3 regions of the Streptomyces sp. NPDC101110 genome follow, and region 3 is predicted to be linked to each of the others. Evidence: riboswitches for the same ligand, from Rfam matches in the RefSeq annotation. Region 3 holds a riboswitch; each other region holds the start of a gene.
What was found. A riboswitch is a leader RNA that binds a small molecule or an ion and turns the genes downstream of it on or off. The one in region 3 is predicted to bind cyclic di-AMP.
Positions count from the first base shown of each region.

Region 1: linked by a shared signal. The riboswitch ahead of ACIQU3_RS14890 (transglycosylase family protein) and the one ahead of ACIQU3_RS09350 (M23 family metallopeptidase) in region 3 are both predicted to bind cyclic di-AMP.
Region 2: linked by a shared signal. The riboswitch ahead of ACIQU3_RS00880 (transglycosylase SLT domain-containing protein) and the one ahead of ACIQU3_RS09350 (M23 family metallopeptidase) in region 3 are both predicted to bind cyclic di-AMP.

Region 1 covers NZ_JBIVZM010000005.1:516,838-523,088, reverse strand. Annotated here, with positions in the region: gene ACIQU3_RS14910 (exopolyphosphatase) at 1-40, opposite strand, end outside; gene ACIQU3_RS14905 (DUF501 domain-containing protein) at 37-567, opposite strand; gene ACIQU3_RS14900 (septum formation initiator family protein) at 620-1,096, opposite strand; gene eno (phosphopyruvate hydratase) at 1,208-2,488, opposite strand; gene ACIQU3_RS14890 (transglycosylase family protein) at 2,775-3,470, opposite strand; cyclic di-AMP (ydaO/yuaA leader) riboswitch at 3,475-3,641, opposite strand; gene ACIQU3_RS14885 (transglycosylase family protein) at 3,870-4,844, opposite strand; gene ACIQU3_RS14880 (cytochrome P450) at 4,965-6,251, opposite strand, start outside.
Region 2 covers NZ_JBIVZM010000001.1:187,503-193,753, forward strand. Annotated here, with positions in the region: gene ACIQU3_RS00865 (glycosyltransferase) at 1-585, opposite strand, end outside; gene ACIQU3_RS00870 (GNAT family N-acetyltransferase) at 606-1,691, opposite strand; gene ACIQU3_RS00875 (HAD family hydrolase) at 1,863-2,711, shown strand; gene ACIQU3_RS00880 (transglycosylase SLT domain-containing protein) at 2,675-3,451, opposite strand; cyclic di-AMP (ydaO/yuaA leader) riboswitch at 3,457-3,632, opposite strand; gene ACIQU3_RS00885 (polyprenyl synthetase family protein) at 4,135-5,145, shown strand; gene ACIQU3_RS00890 (outer membrane lipoprotein carrier protein LolA) at 5,377-6,251, shown strand, end outside.
Region 3 covers NZ_JBIVZM010000004.1:19,115-25,365, forward strand. Annotated here, with positions in the region: gene trmB (tRNA (guanosine(46)-N7)-methyltransferase TrmB) at 1-443, shown strand, start outside; gene ACIQU3_RS09340 (PrsW family intramembrane metalloprotease) at 503-1,876, shown strand; gene ACIQU3_RS09345 (aldo/keto reductase) at 1,947-2,891, opposite strand; gene ACIQU3_RS09350 (M23 family metallopeptidase) at 3,044-4,078, opposite strand; cyclic di-AMP (ydaO/yuaA leader) riboswitch at 4,090-4,246, opposite strand; tRNA gene ACIQU3_RS09355 (tRNA-Met) at 4,533-4,606, opposite strand; gene ACIQU3_RS09360 (dihydrofolate reductase family protein) at 4,672-5,802, opposite strand; gene ACIQU3_RS09365 (MarR family winged helix-turn-helix transcriptional regulator) at 5,880-6,251, shown strand, end outside.

The DNA of each region.
Region 1 (6,251 bases), on a different contig from region 3:
TGGAGTTCGTGCCGCAGTCCACGGCGGCGACACGGGTCACTGGGCGTCCTCCTCGGCGGTCGTCACACAGGTGCCCTTGCGCCACCACTCCGGCAGCATCGCCAGCGCCTCGTCGCCCAGCGGGTTCACCCCCGGCCCCGCCGCCAGCGAGTGGGCCACCAGGACGTGCAGGCACTTCACCCGGTCCGGCATGCCGCCCGCGCTCGGGAAGTTCTTCAGCTCCTCGATCTCGTCACGGCGCCGGATGTAGTCCTCGTGCGCGGCACGGTAGGCCGCGGCCAGCTCCGGGTCCGAGCCGAGCCGCTCGGTCATCTCCTTCATCACGCCGTTGGCCTCCAGCGTGCCGATGGCCGAGTTCGCCTTCGGGCACGTCAGGTAGTACAGCGTGGGGAAGGGCGTACCGTCGGGCAGGCGGGGGGCCGTCTCGACGACGTCGGGCTGTCCGCACGGGCAGCGGTGCGCGATCGCGCGCAGACCGCGCGGGGGCCGACCGAGCTGCTGCTTGAAGGCCTCGACGTCGGCGTCGGTCGGCTCGGTGCGCGGGGTGGTCGGCGGGGGCGTTTCCATGACTGTCTTCAGGCTGTCTTTCTCTGGGTTCGGGTCACTGGCTGGGCTCGGGTCACCGGTCGGAGGCGTCGGCCTTGTCGACCCCGTCCCAGACGTTGGAGTACCAGGGGCGGTCGGCCGCCCCCAGGTCGGTGCGCGACTGCTTCGCCGCGTGCGGATCCACGACGATGAAGCCCGTCTCCCCCGGCATCACGTAGTGCAACCGCTGCCGGATCTGCTGCTCGGCGTACGCGTCGTCCTGCCAGCGCGCCTTCAGGTCGCGCAGCCGTTCGACGCGCTCACGGGCCTGCCGCTGCTCGCGCTGCAGGTCGTCGATCTCGGCGCGCTGCGAGACGTACTCCCGCATCGGGTAGGCCAGGGCCACGATCAGCGAGCACATCACCAGGGCGAGCAGCGCGGCCCGGCCGGTCAGCCGCGAGCGGCGGGCCTGCCGCCTGGTCTGGGAACGGTAGACCCGGGCCGCGGTCTGCTCGCCGAGCAACCGGATCCTGGTCGCGGTGGAGAACCGGTCCCGGTCCTTCACGGCCATCTGTCCGCCTCCCGCTCCACCGTCCTACGCGCGTACGTCCCCGGACACGGTACGGGACCGGGTCCGGGGACGTACGTACGACTGGCACGGCCGTGGCCGGGCCTTCGGTGATCAGCCCTTGAAGCGGGGGAACGCGCTGCGGCCGGCGTAGACCGCGGCGTCGTCGAGGATCTCCTCGATGCGCAGCAGCTGGTTGTACTTGGCGACGCGCTCGGAGCGGGCCGGGGCGCCGGTCTTGATCTGGCCGCAGTTGGTGGCGACGGCCAGGTCGGCGATGGTGACGTCCTCGGTCTCGCCGGAGCGGTGGGACATCATGCACTTGAAGCCGTTGCGCTGGGCCAGCTCGACGGCGTCCAGGGTCTCGGTGAGCGAACCGATCTGGTTCACCTTCACGAGCAGCGCGTTGGCCGCGCCCTCCTCGATGCCGCGGGCGAGGCGCTCGGGGTTGGTGACGAACAGGTCGTCGCCGACGAGCTGCACCTTGTCACCGAGCTTGGCGGTGATGGTCTTCCAGCCCTCCCAGTCGTCCTCGAACAGCGGGTCCTCGATGGAGACGAGCGGGTACGCGTCGACGAGCTCCGCGTAGTACTCGGTCATCTCGGCGGCGGAGCGGGTCTTGCCCTCGAAGGTGTAGGAGCCGTCCTTGTAGAACTCGGAGGCGGCGACGTCGAGGGCGAGGGCGATCTGCTCGCCGGGGGTGTAGCCGGCCTCCTTGATCGCCTCGAGGATGAGGTCGAGGGCCTCGCGGTTCGAGCCGAGGTTCGGGGCGAAGCCGCCCTCGTCGCCGAGGCCGGTGGCCAGGCCCTTGCTCTTCAGGACCTTCTTCAGCGTGTGGTAGACCTCGGCACCCCAGCGCAGGGCCTCGGAGAAGGACTCCGCGCCGATCGGGGCGATCATGAACTCCTGGATGTCCACGTTGGAGTCGGCGTGCGAGCCGCCGTTCAGGATGTTCATCATCGGCACCGGCAGCAGGTGCGCGTTGGGGCCGCCCAGGTAGCGGAACAGCGGCAGGTCGCTGGCCTCGGAGGCGGCGTGGGCGACGGCGAGCGAGACGCCGAGGATGGCGTTGGCGCCGAGGGAGCCCTTGTTGTCGGTGGCGTCCAGGTCGAACATCGCCTGGTCGATCAGGCGCTGCTCGGTGGCGTCATAGCCGACCAGCTCCGGGCCGATCTGCTCGATGACGGCGAGGACGGCCTTCTCCACGCCCTTGCCGAGGTAGCGGTTCGAGTCGCCGTCGCGGAGCTCGATGGCCTCGAAGGCGCCCGTGGAGGCGCCGGACGGGACGGCGGCACGACCGGTGCTGCCGTCGTCGAGGCCGACCTCGACCTCGACCGTGGGGTTGCCTCGGGAGTCCAGGATTTCCCGGGCTACGACGACGTCGATGGACGGCACGAGCATCTCCTTCTTGATGTGACGCGGTACGCGGGTCGCGTGGACCCGGCGAGGTGCGGGCCCGGTGGCTCGCGACATGAGCCTAACCGGCCCGGGGCGATCGGCCACCGGGTCGCCCACCCCATGGACAGAACCGAGAGTAAATTGTTTCCGAACGGAACAAAGCCCGTTGCGGAAAAAACCCCGCCCCGGTGCGTACGGGGGGTGACGCACCGGGGCGGGGAGCCTGTGGACCCTGGGACGGGTCCGGGCGGGCCGGGTCCCTCGCGGGCCCGTCGGCCGCTGCTTACTTCAGGTGCAGCTGCTGGCCCGGGTAGATGAGGTTGGCGTCCTCGACGATGTCCTTGTTCAGCTCGAACAGCTTCTCCCAGCCGCCCTTGACCTTCTTGTCCGCGGCGATCGAGCTGAGGGTGTCACCCTTGACGACCTTGTACTCGCCGTCGCCCTTCTTGACCTTCTTGCCGGTCGGGGTGGTGACGGTCTTCTTGGCCGCGGGGCGCTCGTCGGAGCGGGAGGCCGGCTGCTGCTGGGTCTCGCGGGACTCGGTGCTCTGCTGGCTCTGCTGCGAGGTGCTGCCGGAGTCGCTCGAGGAGCCGCCGCCGGTGTAGCCGGCGCTCGACAGGCCCTTGCCGCAGACCGGCCAGGCACCCTTGCCCTGGCTCGCCAGGACCTTCTCGGCGACCTGGATCTGCTGGTCCTTGCTGGCCTTGTCGGCGGTGGAGGCGTACTGGGTGCCGCCGTACGCGGCCCAGGTGGAGGCGGAGAACTGCAGACCGCCGTAGTAGCCGTTGCCGGTGTTGATGGACCAGTCGCCGCCGGACTCGCACTGGGCGACCGCGTCCCACTCGGAGGCGGTGGCGGCGGAGGCGTTGCCGGCCGCCATCAGCGGGGCGGCGATGGCGACCCCGGTGACGCCGGCGAGCGCGGCGGCACGGGTGGCCTTGGACGGACGACGGTGCTTGCCCTTGCCGGAAAACAGCATGGATGGATCCCCTCACCGACGCCTGCGAGGTGAGCTGTCGGGTTCGGGCCGGTTGAGTTGCCCGGCCGCGTCCCTCCCGGGACGCGGCTTCACCCCGAGCCCTTCCGGCACAACCTGCCGGTCGGGCACCTACCTTGGGTCCCCCGCTCCTGCCTACGGCGCTTGACGCGACGACTGTTCCCGTGCGGCCGCTGGCAGGATTCGGCGTTGCGGCAGCCGGGGCTCGCGGTGGCGAGCGGTCATGACCGTAGACACGCGATCGGCGGAATTTCAAAGACGATCAGGGCTTCTGAGATCTATCTCTCACGGGCCCCAAACAGGACATCAGCCGCGAATCGGGGCGCTAACTCGCACGGTTTCGGGGCGACTTCCGCCCCGGTTTCCGCACTGCCCGAACAGCTACTTCTCGTCCGCTTCGCCCTCGACCGTGAGCTTCTGGCCGGGGAGGATGAGGTCCGGATCGGTACCCACGGACTTCTCGTTGCCCTCGTAGAGCGCGTGCCATCCGCCGCTGACGTCAAGGGAGTCGGCGATGGACCAGAGGCTGTCGCCGACGCCCACGATGTAGGCGCCCTCGGAGGCGTCGCGGGAGCTGTCGTCACCGCGCGAGGCATGACGGCCCGTGGATTCACCCGTTCGGCCGTCCTCGGACCCCCGGCTTTCGTCGGCGCTGGGGCCGCGGTGACGGCCGGAGCCGGTGTCGGACAGCTCCGAGGAGTCGTCCGCCGACTGCGAGTTGCCGGACTTGTCACTCTTGGAATCGGCCGACGAGGAGCTGCCGGACTGCCGCCCCTTCGGCGAGTCGGTGGATTCGGGCGACTTGTCCGAATCGGCGCCTTCATCCCTTGAGGCCGATGACCCGTCAGGCGACGAAGGTGACGGGGAAGCACTCTCCGAAGGGGACGAACCGAGCGAGTCGAGCAAACCGGGCGAGTCCACCTCACCGGACGAGTCGGACGAGTCGGATGATCCCGATGATTCGGATGATTCCGATCCCTTGTCCTGCTCGAGGCCGGAGAGCAGGCCACAGGTGCGCCACGCGCCGACTCCCTGGTCGGCGAGAATTCTCTCGGCCACGGCTATCTGCTGGGAGCGGCTGGCCAGGTCGGCGCTCGCGGCGTAGTCGAGGCCGCCGTGGTTCTCCCAGTCCTCCTGGGACAACTGCAGGCCGCCGTAGTAGCCGTTGCCGCTGTTCTGGCTCCACGCGCCGCCGGTCTCGCAGTCCGCGACCCGGTCCCAGGTCGTGCCGTCGGCCGCGCTGGCGCCGGAGGCCCCGAGGAGGGGGATCGCGATGGCGGAGCCGGTCACTCCGGCCGCGACGAGGAGTGCCGGAGCCTGGCGGGGGCGACGGTGCCGACCGTTCCCGGAGAGCATACGGAGACCTTTCGCGTGACAGCAGTGACCGACGCGGCGCGATACCGGCCGCGTTGATGGGTGAACGTATCGGCAGACGATCACTTGTCACAAGTTCATGCCGCGCAGATCACGTGAAGATCACAGGTCTGATGTTTCGTCACGTTCAACCGGTGCTGTGGGTGCGAACTCCACCGGCAGCGTGCGCAGCCCCCGCATGATGAGGCCTCCGCGCCACCTGAGCTCGGCCGGATCCACGGCGAGCCGGAGGTCCGGGAGCCGGGTGAGCAGCGTGGCGAGCGCGGTCTGGCCCTCCAGGCGGGCCAGCGGGGCGCCGAGGCAGTAGTGGATGCCGTGGCCGTACCCGAGGTGCTGGTTGTCACGGCGGGAGAGGTCCAGGACGTCCGGATCGGCGAACCGCTCCGGGTCCCGGTCCGCGGCGGCCAGGACGACGAGGACGGGGTCGCCCTCCTCGATGCGCTGCCCGCCGAGGGTGAGGGACTGCGTGGCGAAGCGCCAGGTGGCGAGTTCGACGGGGCCGTCGTAGCGGAGGAGTTCCTCGACGCCGGTCTCCAGGAGGGCGCCCTCCCCCGCGGCCAGGGACGCCTGGAGCCGGGCACGCTGCCCGGGGTGGGTGAGCAGGGCGTAGGTGCCGTTGCCGATCAGGTTGACGGTCGTCTCGAAACCGGCGAACAGCAGGATGAAGGCCATGGCCGCCGCCTCGTTCTCGGTGAGGTGCTCGCCGTGGTCGGAGGCGCGGATCAGACCCGAGATGAGGTCCTCACCGGGGGCGGGTTCGGCCGGCAGTGCCTCGCGCTTGCGGTGGATGAGGTCGGCGAGGTAGCCGCGCATCTTCTTCACGGACCGCGCCACGCCGCCCCTGGGCCCGCCCTGGTGACGGATCATCATGCCCGCCCAGTCACGGAAGTCGTCCTGGTCCTCACGCGGGACGCCGAGCAGGTCGCAGATGGCGTAGATGGGGAGCGGGAAGGCGAACTCGTGGATCAGGTCGGCGGAGCCCTTCGCCGCGAAGCCGTCGATGAGGGTGTCGGTGAGCTCCTGCACCCGGGGCGCGAACTCGGCGACCCGGCGGGGCGTGAACGCCTTGGACACGAGCCGCCGCAGCCGGGTGTGGTCCGGCGGGTCGATGTTGAGCAGATGCGTCATCAGCTCCGCCTTGCGCTCCCCGGGGATCCCCGTCTTGCCCTTGGCGTGCGCCGGTTCGTCGTGATGCGCCGGGTTCTTGGAGAGCCGGGGGTCGGCGAGCGTCTGCTTGGCGTCGGCGTACCGCGTGACCAGCCAGGCCTCCACACCGCTCGGGAGCCGCGTCCTGTGGACGGGGCTGTGCTCGCGGAGCCAGGCGTAGGCGGGGTAGGGGTCGCTCGCGAACTCCCAGGTGAAGAGGTCGGGAGCGGGCGGGGGCGGGCT
Region 2 (6,251 bases), on a different contig from region 3:
CAGCTCGGTCAGCCAGTGCGGATCGGCGACCACGTCGTCGTCGGTGAAGGCGACGACCTCGCCGCCGACGGCGTCCAGTCCGGCGTTGTGGGCGGCTGCGAGCCCCGGAACGGGCTCACAGACGTACCGCACGTGCTCGGCGTACTTCCGCTCGACGAGCTCGCGCGTCTCATCCGTGACGGGCGCGTTGTCGACGACGACTATCTCGAACCGCGGATGGTCCTGCGCCAGCAGCGAGTCCAGCGCCCGGGCCAGCTGCCCGGCCCGCTCCCGGGTCGCGACGACGACGGTCGTGAACGGCGGCTCCCCGGGTCCGCCGAAGACGGCCGGCCCGCACTCCGCCCGCGCCCGCTCCGCCAGCACGGCCTTCGGATCCGCCCCCTCCGGCACCCGCCCAAGCAGTGTGCCTACGGGCCGGCCGCCTCTCCTGACCAGCACGAACACCTCTCCGTGCGTCACGGGCGGACTCCCCGGCCCGGGTCTGAGCACCGCCTCGTCACCGTCGAGGTCCAGCTCGGCGACCTGCACCGCCCCGATGTCCCTGAACCGCCGGATCTCCTCCTGCGCACGCACCGAACGGGCCATGCGCCCACCCCCCTCGTGTGTCAGGTACGGCGCAGCCGAGCCGCGCCCTTCAGCGTCCGCGCGGCCAGCGACGCGAGCTGCGGCCTGCTGCGGACGAAACTGTGCGCACGGCGCGCCGGTTCGCGGCTGAGCCAGTGCAGTGCCGCGCCCACCCCCGGCCGGGTCACCGCACCCTCGTACACGGGCAGTTCGCCCGTCTTCAGCGCGTCCTTGTACTCGGCGGCGCCCCGCCCCAGGTCGAGCGTGCCGATGCCGGCGGCGGCCGCCGCCTCGGCCATCCGCAGGTGCAGCACCAGCCCCGGTGAGAACTTCGCGAACTCCGGGTCGTACGCGGGGAACCAGCAGGCCAGCACGGAGGCCGAACGCAACCCGAAGTGCGCGGCGACGGGCCGCTCACCGGCGTACAGCACGGACAGCGTGCCGCTGCACTCCGCGGCCCGGGTCCGGGCCAGCCGCCCGACGAGCCGGGTGATCCACTCCTGGGCGAACCGGTCCCGGCGGCCGGTCCTGCGGTACTGCGCGGACTTCCACTCCATGAGCGTGCGCAGCGCGGCCGGGTCGCGTTCGTCGAACACGAACCGCAGCTCACCGGCCTGCCGGCCCAGCCTGCGCTCCTTGGCCAGCGTGGTCTTAAGGAACTTGGGCGACTGCGCGCGCAGCACCGACTCGTACGTCTCGTAGCCCTTCTCCACGTCGATGACGTAGGTGGCGTACTCCTCGGCCGCGTACCGGACGAACAGCCGCTGCTCGGCCTCCAGATTGTCGAAGGCGAAGCTCGACAGCGAGCAGGCCTTCAGCAGTTCACCCGTCCCGACGTCCAGGCCCGGCCGCAGGATCGCGCCCTGCGCGTCCGAGACGCCCAGTCCGATCGCCCGGCCCTGCCCCAACGGGCCCCGCTCATACGGCAGGAAACCGGCCGGTTCCGTCCCCTCGTACACCACCGCGATCCGGGCCCCCGGCCTGACCAGGCCGACGGCTTCGGTGAACTCCGGCTCCATGAAGGGGTTGCGCGGTGCCTCCGAGGCGGCGCGCAGTGCCCGCCAGCGCTCCCTCTCCCCTTCGCCGAGCTCCCCGGGCCCGGCCACGCGAATGCGCCCACTGCTCAACCCGACCCCCCGATCAAGTCCCCCCTGGACACATGGAAGGTACCGCTCGATGCGGCCCCACGGGTAGGTAGCGGAGCATGTTGTTGCCAATCGGTGCAGAGGCCTTCAACCGGGCAATCGGCGTCCACCGAGCGATGAAACGAAGGCCCGCACTGTCCGTATTCTCTGATCATGGCCGCACCCATCGCATATTCACTCATCGCCACCGACCTGGACGGGACGCTGCTGCGCGGCGACGACACCCTGTCCGACCGGTCCCTAGCCGTGCTCGCGCGGGTGGCGGACGCCGGTGCCCAGCACCTCGTGGTGACGGGCCGGCCGGCGCCGAGAGTGCGGCCGCTCCTGGACGACCTCGGCTGCACGGGGCTCGCGGTGTGCGGGCAGGGCGCGCAGGTGTACGACGCCGGCGCGGACCGGCTGCTGTGGTCCATCACCCTGGACCGGGAGCTGGCGGAGACCGCCCTCGGCAAGATCGAGGCCGAGGTGGGGCAGGTGTACGCGGCGGTCGACCAGGACGGGGTCGACGGGCTCACGCTGATCGAGCCGGGCTATCTGATGCCGCACCCGACGCTGCCCGCGGTCCGGGTCGACCGGCGCGCGGATCTGTGGGGCGAGCCCATCAGCAAGGTGCTGCTGCGGCACCCCTACCTGACGGACGACGAGTTGGCGGCGACCGCGCGCTCGGTGGTCGGCTCACTGGCCACGGTGACGATGTCGGGGCCCGGCACGGTCGAGCTCCAGCCGTGCGGGATCACCAAGGCGACCGGCCTGGCGCTGGCCGCCGAGCATCTGGGGCTGCGGCCGGCCGACACCATCGCCTTCGGTGACATGCCCAACGACATCCCGATGTTCGACTGGGCCGGCCACGGCGTCGCGATGGCCAACGCCCATCCCGAACTCAAGGCCGTGGCCGACGAGGTCACCCTGTCGAACGAGGACGACGGCATCGCCGTCGTCCTCGAGCGACTGCTGGGCGGGGCGGCTCAGTACGGGCCGTTGACGTTGTCGATCGAGCCGTAGCGGTCGGCCGCGTAGTTGCAGGCCGCCGTGATGTTGGCGACCGGGTCGTACGGGTCGAAGGAGGTGCCGGGCACGTGGTAGGCGGCGAACGTCGGGTCGATCACCTGGAGCAGGCCCTTGGACGGGGTGCCCGCGGCGGCGTTGGAGTCCCAGTTGTTGATCGCCTGGGGGTTGCCGGACGACTCGCGCATGATGTTGCGGTGGATGCCGTCGTAGGAGCCCGGGATCCCCTGCTGCGCCATGATGTCCAGCGACTCGCGGATCCACCCGTCGAGGCTGTTCGCGTAGGTCTTCGCGGACGCCTGGGTGGCCTGGGCGACACCGCCGGCGGGCTTCGCGGCCGGCTTGGCGGCGGACGACTTGGTCGCCGTCTCCTTCGGGGCGTCCACCGCCTTCGCGGTCTTCACCTTCAGCTTCAGACCCGGGTGGATCAGCTTCGGGTTGTCGCCGACGGCGGTGCGGTTGTCCTCGTAGAGCCGCTTCCAGCCGCCCGAGATGTCGTACTTGTCGGCGATGCGGGCGAGCGAGTCGCCCTTGACCACGGTGTACGTGCGGGACTTGGCGGGCTGGGCCGCCTGCTTCACGGACTGCGCGGCGGGGGCGCTCTGGGGCTCGGCGGCGCTCGCGTGCGCGGCCCCGAGGAGCGGGAGGGTGAGGGCGGCTCCACCGGTACCGACGGCGACGATGCCTCGGGTCAGCGGGTTGGTTCTGGGGCGACGGTGCTTGCCTCGTCCGGCCATGGCGATGTTCCTCTCCGGCGCCTGCGAGGTGAGCTGTCGGGTTCGGGCCGGGAGGTGCCCGGCCGTGTACGGCGCTGTGTGCCGTACACGGCTTCACCCCGAGCCGTGCCGCTGTGCGGACCGGCGACTTACCTGGGTCCCCCGCTCCTGCCACGCGTGAGTGAGTCGGTTCCTGTGGGGAGTCCGGGCGGCGGCAGGATTAGGCGTCCGCCGGACAGGGCCGGAACGTATGCGAGAGCACATGTCGGGAACAAGCACCTCAATCACATATCGCGTGGTTGACCTTGGTCGGGGGAGTTTGGGGCGCTTGATCCTTTGCGGGAGCCAAGGCTCAACTGGCTTTCGCGGAACGGCGGTACGGGTCGGCGCCGAGAAGGGAGGGAGTGGGGGGAGAAGTGATTGACCTCACTGATCACAAGCCGGAAGGGCAATTTCCACCAAGGGGAATTCACCGACTCATCACGGCAAATCGTGCATAGTTCACTACCCCTGGGTAAGTCGATAAATATCTGTTCTTATAGGTTGATCGAAAACATAGCGGTCGTGATCGGATACCACCCGGCCTGTAACCCTGGGCGCTGGCGGTGATCGAAACGTGACCGGATACGCTGACTGGAGTGAGAGCGGCGACCTATCGACAACCCGCGTAATCACCGGCAGACACAGCAGACAGGAGACCCCTCGTGACCGACGTCGGGCCGTTCGGGCTGAGCGTGCGGGACCAGGATCTGGAAGCCGACGTCCAGGCCGGGTTGGCGGCTGTCGAGGAAGGCTTGCTCGAGGCCACCAAGAGTGAGGTGCCCTTCATCACGGAGGCCGCCCAGCACCTGGTGCGGGCCGGCGGCAAGCGGTTCCGCCCGCTGCTCGTGATGCTCTCCGCCCAGTTCGGCGACCGCCACGCGCCCGGGATCGTGCCGTCGGCCGTCGTCGTGGAGCTGACCCACCTCGCCACGCTGTACCACGACGACGTCATGGACGAGGCCGCCGTGCGCCGCGGCGTCCCGAGCGCCAACACCCGCTGGGGCAACTCCGTCGCGGTCCTCACCGGCGACTTCCTCTTCGCCCGCGCCTCGCACATCCTGGCCGACCTCGGCCCGGAGGCCGTGCGGGTGCAGGCCGAGGCGTTCGAGCGCCTGGTGACCGGCCAGATCCTGGAGACGGCCGGACCGCAGGACGGCCGGGACCCCGTCGAGCACTACCTGGACGTGCTGGGCGGCAAGACCGGTTCGCTGATCGCCGTGGCGTGCCGGTTCGGCGCGATGATGTCCGGCGCCGACGACACCGTCGTGGACGTGCTGACCCAGTACGGCGAGCGGCTCGGCGTCGCCTTCCAGCTCGCGGACGACGTCCTCGACATCGCGTCCGACTCCCACGAGTCCGGCAAGACCCCCGGCACCGACCTGCGCGAGGGCATCCCCACCCTGCCGGTGCTCCTGCTGCGGGAGCGCGCGGCCCGGCTCGGGCTCGCCGAGGACATCGCCCTGTGCGAGTTGCTCGACTCCGACCTCACCGACGACGACCGGCACACCGAGGCCCTGCGTCTGCTGCGTGCCCACCCGGCCCTGGAACAGGCCCGGCGGGACACCGTCCGCTATGCCCAGGACGCCCGTTCGGCGCTGGCACCGCTGCCGGAGTGCACCGCGAAGACGGCCCTCCAGGAGCTGTGCGACGCGGTGGTGCACCGGGCCGGCTAGCACGTCGTTCCCGTACGACCCCTACGGGTCGGGGGAGAAGTCGCCCCTCCGTGTCATACCCCAGCAGTACGCGCAGTTGAGTCCGGGGTCTGACGTATCTCCCTGGCCGATTTGGTCAGATGGATGCACGGAACAACACCACTCCTCACCTGTTCGGGTGAGAATGGCGGCTCAGGGACGAGTGCGTGGACGACACGGACAGCCGCCGCCGACCACGGAGGTAGGGCTCACATGGCACCGTACGCATCCGACGACAGCACGACCGCCGGGGAGGTCGACGAGCAGCGCTCCGGGCGGCGCAAGGCCGCGCGCTACATCGTCCCGGTCACGGTGGTGGGGGTGGCGGCCGCGACGATCGGGCTGGTGCCCGCCCTCGCCGACTCCGGCGACCCCGACCTCCCGAAGATCACCGCACAGCAGCTCGTCGAGAAGATCGCGAAGTCGGACGTCCAGCAGCTGTCCGGCACGGTGAAGATCAGCACGGACCTCGGCCTGCCGAACCTCGGCGGCCTGGAGTCCGGCCTGCTGGCCGGCGCCGCGGGCCAGGGCGGGGACGGCTCCTCCGCCGACCCGTCGGCCAAGCTCACCGAACTGGCCTCCGGCACGCACACCCTGCGCGTCGCCGTGGACGGCCCGGACAGGCAGAAGCTGTCGCTGCTGGAGAACGCCGCCGAGTACAGCGTCATCCACAACGGCAAGGACGTCTGGGGTTACGACAGCAAGTCCAACGAGGTCTACCACGGCACCTCCGCGGAGAGCCCGGAGCACGGCAGGGACCAGCAGCCGCCGGCCACGCCGAAGGACTTCGCCGAGGAGGCCCTGAAGGCGGTCGACGACACGACCTCCGTGACCGTGGACGGCACCGCCCAGGTCGCCGGCCGGGACGCCTACAAGCTGGTCGTCCAGCCGAAGCAGTCCGGCTCGACGGTCGGCGCGATCACCGTGGCCGTCGACGCGAAGACCGGCATGCCGCTGAAGTTCACGCTGACCCCGGCCAGTGGCGGCGCCGCCGTCGTCGACGTCGGTTTCACGAAGGTCGACTTCGCCCGGCCGGCCGCCTCGACCTTCGACTTCACCCCGCCCAAGGGGGCGAAGGTCACCGAGGA
Region 3 (6,251 bases):
ACCTGCTCAACCTCGCCGACCGCAACGGCCTGTCCAACGTCCGCGTCGGCAACGGCGACGCGATCATCCTGCTGCGCGAGATGCTCGCCCCGGACTCCCTCTCAGGCCTCCGCGTCTACTTCCCCGACCCCTGGCCCAAGAAGCGGCACCACAAGCGCCGGATCATCCAGCCGGACTTCCTCACCCTCGCCGCCCCCCGCCTCCGGCCCGGCGCGCTCCTGCACTGCGCCACCGACTGGGAGCCGTACGCCGAGCAGATGCTCGAGGTCCTCACGGCGCACCCCGACTTCGAGAACACGCAGGCGGACGGTGGTTTCGCGCCGCGTCCCGACTTCCGTCCGCTGACCCGTTTCGAGGGCCAGGGACTGGACAAGGGACATGTCGTGAACGACCTCCTCTTCCGCCGCGTACAGCACGTGGACCAGCCCCCCGCCGGCGCCTGACCACCCCTGGCACCTCTCCAGCCTGCGGACAGCGCCCATCCGTCGTTAGGGTCAATCCCGTGGCCACCAGCCTCCCGCATCCGTCGTACCCGAGCGGTCCCGCCGACGGCGTCCCCTTCACCGGTCCGGGCACGCCCGGCTCCCTGCGGCACGCCCACTGGTGGCAGCGCGCCTGGGTGCGCTACGGCGCGCTGAGCACGCTGCTCGCGATATCCGGCCTGGTCATCCTCGCCCTGGTCCGTGAGGAGACCGGTACGGAGGGGTTCCTGGTCGGGCTGGGGCTTGCCGTCCTGCCGGTGCCCCTGCTGATAGCCGCGTTCCGCTGGCTGGACCGGGTCGAACCCGGCCCCTGGCGGAACCTGGTGTTCTGCTTCGCCTGGGGCGCATGCGCGGCGGCGCTGATAGCGATCGTCGCCAACAGCTTCGCGACGAGATGGATAGCGACGGCGACGGCGGACCCGTCCAGCGCGGACACCCTCGGCGCGACGGTGATAGCGCCGGTGGTCGAGGAATCGGCCAAGGCGGCGGCCGTGCTCCTGGTCTTCCTCTTCCGGCGCCGCGACTTCACCGGCATCGTCGACGGCGTCGTCATAGCCGGGGTGACCGCCACCGGCTTCGCCTTCACCGAGAACATCCTCTACCTGGGCACCGCCTTCGGCACCGACCAGCTGACCGGCGGCAGCGGCATCGCCTCCGTCACGGCGGCGACCTTCTTCGTGCGCATCATCATGTCGCCGTTCGCGCATCCGCTGTTCACGGTCCTCACGGGCATCGGCTTCGGCGTCTCCGCGCTCTCGTCGGCCCGCCGGCCCGTGCGCCGGATCGTCTTCCCGCTGTCCGGGCTACTGCTGGCGATGGGCATGCACGCGATGTGGAACGGCTCGTCGGCATTCGGCGAGTACGGCTTCTTCGCCGTGTACGCGGCGTTCATGGTGCCCATCTTCGGGCTGCTGACGTGGCTGGTGATCTGGACGCGGCAGCGGGAGCTGAAGACCGTCCGGGCGGAGCTGCCCGCCTATGCCGTGGCGGGCTGGCTGACCCCGGCCGAGCCGTACGCGCTCGGCTCGATGCGGGCCCGGCGCATCGCCCGCCAGTACGCCCGACGCCACCTCGGCAGGGCGGCGGCCCGGGAGGTGGCCCGGTACGAGGCGTACGCGACGTCCCTGGCGTTCCTGCGGCACCGGGCCCGGCGGGGCGGCGTCCGGGCGGACTTCGCCGTGCGGGAGGGGGAACTGCTCGGCGAGCTGTGGCGGCGCCGGGAGGTGTCCCGGCCCGCGCTGGACCACGCGGCGCGGATCACCGCCCCTCCGGTCCCGGTGGTGGTCCCGCCCTGGCCGGTCCACGGGGTGTACGGACACGGGTACGGCTACGGCTACGCCCACCAGCCGACGCGCCCGACGCCGTACCCCGCGTACAACCCCTACCGCTCCTAGGACCTGCTCGGACCGGGCCTGCGGCCGATGCCGTACCCGGTTCGCACACCCTGAAGCTCCTGCGGACCGCTCAGGCCGAGGCCTCTGTGAGCCGCTCGGCCTCGGCCTCGGAGAGCGTCAGCTCCCCGACGCCTACCAGGGCGGGCAGCTGCTCCACCGTCCGTGCGGAAGCGATCGGCGCCGCCACGGTCGGCCGGGCGGCGAGCCAGGCGAGGGCCACGGTGGCGACGGGCACGTCGTGCGCCGCGGCGATCCCGTCGAGGGCGGCGAGCACCCGCCGCCCCCGCTCGGTCTGAAGGTGCCCGGCGGCACCGCCCGCCCGCGCGCTCTCCACCGTCGTACCGGGCCGGTATTTGCCGGTGAGGAAACCGGACGCGAGCGCGTAGTAGGGAACGGCCGCGAGACCGGCCCGCTCGGCGAGGTCCTGGAGCTCGCCCTCGTAGGTGTCGCGGGAGACCAGGTTGTAGTGCGGCTGGAGGGCGACGTAGCGGGCGAGCCCCTCGCGGTCGGAGAACTCCAGCGACGCCCGCAGCCGCTCGGCGGAGATGTTGGAGGCGGCGATGTGCCGCACCTTCCCTGCCTTCACGAGGGCGTCGAGCGCGCCGATGATCTCCTCGACGGGCACGTCGGGCTGGTCGAAGTGGGTGTAGTAGAGGTCGATGTAGTCGGTGCGCAGGCGCCGCAGCGAGGCGTCGGCGGCGGCCGTGATGTTGGCGGCGGACAGTCCCCGGAAGTCGGGGTGCCGGCTGACCTTCGTGGCGACGACGACGTCGGAGCGGTTGCCGCGGGCCTCGAGCCACTTGCCGAGGATGGTCTCGGACTCCCCTCCCCGGTTGCCGTCGGCCCACGCCGAGTAGACGTCGGCGGTGTCCACGAAATTGCCCCCGACGGCGGTGTACGCGTCGAGGACGTCGAAGGACCGGGCCTCGTCCGCGGTCCAGCCGAAGACGTTGCCGCCAAGGGCGAGGGGGAAGACCTCGAGGCCGGAGGAGCCGAGCTTGCGAAGAGAAGTCATGCCCCGCCAACGACCGTACGGGAGGACCTCATTCCGCTACGGACGCAAAACTCCCGTAATCACCGCGACCGAAGACCCGCAGCCCTGACGTCGGGGGGTCGTCGTCAGGGCTGCCGGTCTTCGGTCGCCGTGCTTCAACGGATGTGTGCCGCTTACGGGGTCAGTCCCTTGCCGCGCAGCCACGCCATCGGGTCGATGCCGCTCGCGGACCCGCCGGAGTGGACTTCGAGGTGCAGGTGCGCCCCGGTGACATTGCCGGTGGCGCCCACGCGGCCGATCACGTCGCCGGTGCTGACCTTCTGGCCGACGCTGACGCCGATGGAGGACTGGTGCGCGTACCAGATCTCGGTGCCGTCATCGAGGGTGAGGACGGTCTTGTAGCCGTAGGAGCCGTTCCAGCCCGCCTCGGCGATGGTGCCGCTGTGCACGGCCTTGATCGGCGTGCCCGTGGGGGCGGCGAAGTCGAGGCCGGTGTGGTAGCCGGAGGACCAGTAGGCGCCGGCCTGGCCGAACGTCGAGGTGAGGGTGTACGAGGAGGTCGGCAGGGTGAACTGCTTGGCGAGGGCGGCGAGCCGCTCGGCCTCGGCCTTCTTCCTGGCCTCTTCCTCCGCCTTCTTCTTGGCCTCTGCGGCCTTCGCCTTGGCTTCCTGCTCCGCCTTGGCCACCGCTTCCTTGGCCGCCTTCTCGGCGGCGTCCGCGGCGTCCTGGGCGGCCTTGGTCTCGATCTGGTCCTGCTGGTACTCGACCTGGGCCATGATCCGGGCGCGCAGCGCCTCGCCGGCACCGGAGGCGCCCTCGGCCTGCTCGGTGTCCGCCGTGGCGGTGCCGAGGCTGCTGAGCGGGGTTGCGGAACCTTCGGGGGTGTCGTCGTCCGAGATGAGGGAACCCACCGAGGGCAGGTCCGGAACGGAGATGGACACCGGGGGCTTGCCGGTCTGGGCACTGGCCATGCCGCCGGCACCCACGGCAGCTATGACACCGACGCCCAGGACGGTGGAGCTGCGGGCGAGACCTCCGCCGCGCTGCTTGGTGACGCGATGCCGGCCGCGGACGGGACGGATGGACTCCTCGGTGGGGTTCCACTCCTGGAACGGGCCCTCGTCGGTGCGCTGACCGCCGTAGCCGAAGGTGTCGGTGTCGCGCTTCGGCGCGTACGGGGCCGTGGGGGCAGGCCGGTTGGACGCCACGTGGGCGTACTCCTTTCCTTCCTTCTCGCCTACCGGGTTAGCTGACGGGTTCGGAGCAGGAAGGTCTCCTACGCGCGTATACCTGCCGTGCTTCCACGGTGGTATCCGCCCGATTCACCCCAAGTGGTGGTTCCCCGGTTCCCTTTCGGGATTCGGCGCGTGCGCACGGAGCCGCCTTCTGTGACGGCTGGGACGACCGCGCTGCGTTATCGAACGTTAATGGAGGCGCGAGGGGTATTCCAGCGATTCCGCTTGATCATTAACCTTTTTCGCGCGGACCAACCTGCCATGACCGCCTTAAATCGGGCGAGTTGACCACCATACAAGTGACCGAAGGGATTTGACGGTGCGTCAGTTGTTATGCGGAACGGGACGGTTCGCTCACCGACCGTAGCGGCCACCGGGAAAGCACCGAGGGCCGGAATCCTTTTGGATTCCGGCCCTCGGCCTTCAGTAGCGGGGACAGGATTTGAACCTGCGACCTCTGGGTTATGAGCCCAGCGAGCTACCGAGCTGCTCCACCCCGCGTCGTTGTGTCACCAGTGTACGCCATCCGCGGGACCGCTCGCGCACACCCTCCGTCCGGCCCGTGCTCAGCGGGCCAGGTGGCGGTTCGGGGCCTTGGCCCGCTCCTCGTGTTCCGGGAGTACGAGGACCTCCACACCCCGCGCCGACAGGAGGCCGCTGCCGTCGGCGTCCGTCACGAAAGTGTCCGGCTCGCGCCAGGCCGTGACGACCCGCCGCACCCCCGCGTCGAGGATCAGCCGGGCGCAGGGAGCCGGCCGGGACGCGCGGCGGGCGCACGGCTCCAGGCTGCTGTACACCGTCGCGCCGGGCAGCCGCGGGTCGGCCGGGTCGAGCTTCGCGAGGGCCGCCTCCTCGGCATGCACCACCGGGTCGCCGCCCTCGCGGGAGTGGCCACGGGCCAGTTCCGTGCCGTCGTCGGCGACCACGACCGCGCCCACACTGAACGCCGTGTCCGACGGAGGACAGCGCTCGGCCAGTTCGCAGGCGAGGGCCAGCCAGTGGTGATCGGCTGCGGCGGGCAGGGAGCCGGTGCCGGGGGCGGTCGGTTCGTAGCGCATCAGGACGACGTCCTCGATCTGCCGCGACTCCAGCAGCCGGAGCCGGCCGCCCTGGTAGCCGCCGGGGCCGAAGAGGCGGGGCGCACCGGGGTCGCCCACGAAGAGCGGGGCGAGCACCAGCTGGAGTTCGTCGGCCAGGCCCTGGGTGAGGAGCTGGGTGTGGATCAGACCGCCGCCCTCGACCATGAGCCGCCGTACTCCCCGGACGTCGTGCAGGTGCGTGAGCAACCGCCGCCAGTCGAGATCGGCGCCGAGCGGGACGACGTCGGCGGCGAGGCCGAGCGCACGGGCACGCTCGGCGCCCCGGTCGGTCGTGTAGAGGAGCTTCTCGCCGCCGGTGTGCCAGAAGCGTGCGTCCGGGTCGAGGTCGCCCGAGCCGCTGACCGCGACCTTGAGCGGGTACGCGGGCCTGCCCGCGGCCGTGCGGGCGGCCCGGCGCCGTTCCGAGTTCACCAGCAGGCGCGGGTTGTCGGCGCGGATGGTGCCGGCGCCGATCAGGATCGCGTCGACGTCGGCCCGGACCTCGTCGACCCGGTCGAAGTCGGCGGGGCCGGACAGCAACAGGCGGTCGGGCCCGGTGTCGTCCAGGTAGCCGTCGAGGGAGACGGCGGCGGACAGCAGGACGTACGGGTGAGGCATCGGTGCTCCGCGGCTGGTCGGGACTGCGGGACGGGACAGGGCTTGGTTCAAGTTTGAAACAAACCTACACTGGCGGCATGACGACTCGCTGGCTCACCCCCGAGGAGCAGCGCGCCTGGCGCGCCTACATCGCCGCCTCGCTGCTTCTGGAGGACGCGATCGACCGGCAGCTCCAGCAGGACGCCGGCATGCCGCACCTGTACTACTCCATCCTGTCCGTCCTGTCGGAGTCCCCGGACCGGCGGCTGCGCATGACCGATCTCGCCCAGCGGCTGAAGATCACGCGCAGCCGGCTGACATACGCGGTCACACGACTGGAGAAGGACGGCATGCTGCGGCGCGAGGCCTGCCGGTACGACAAGCGCGGCAGTATCGCGGCACTGACCGACGAGGGGTTCGCCGTGCTGGAGCGCGCGGCGCCCGGGCACGTCGAGACCGTGCGCAGCTCC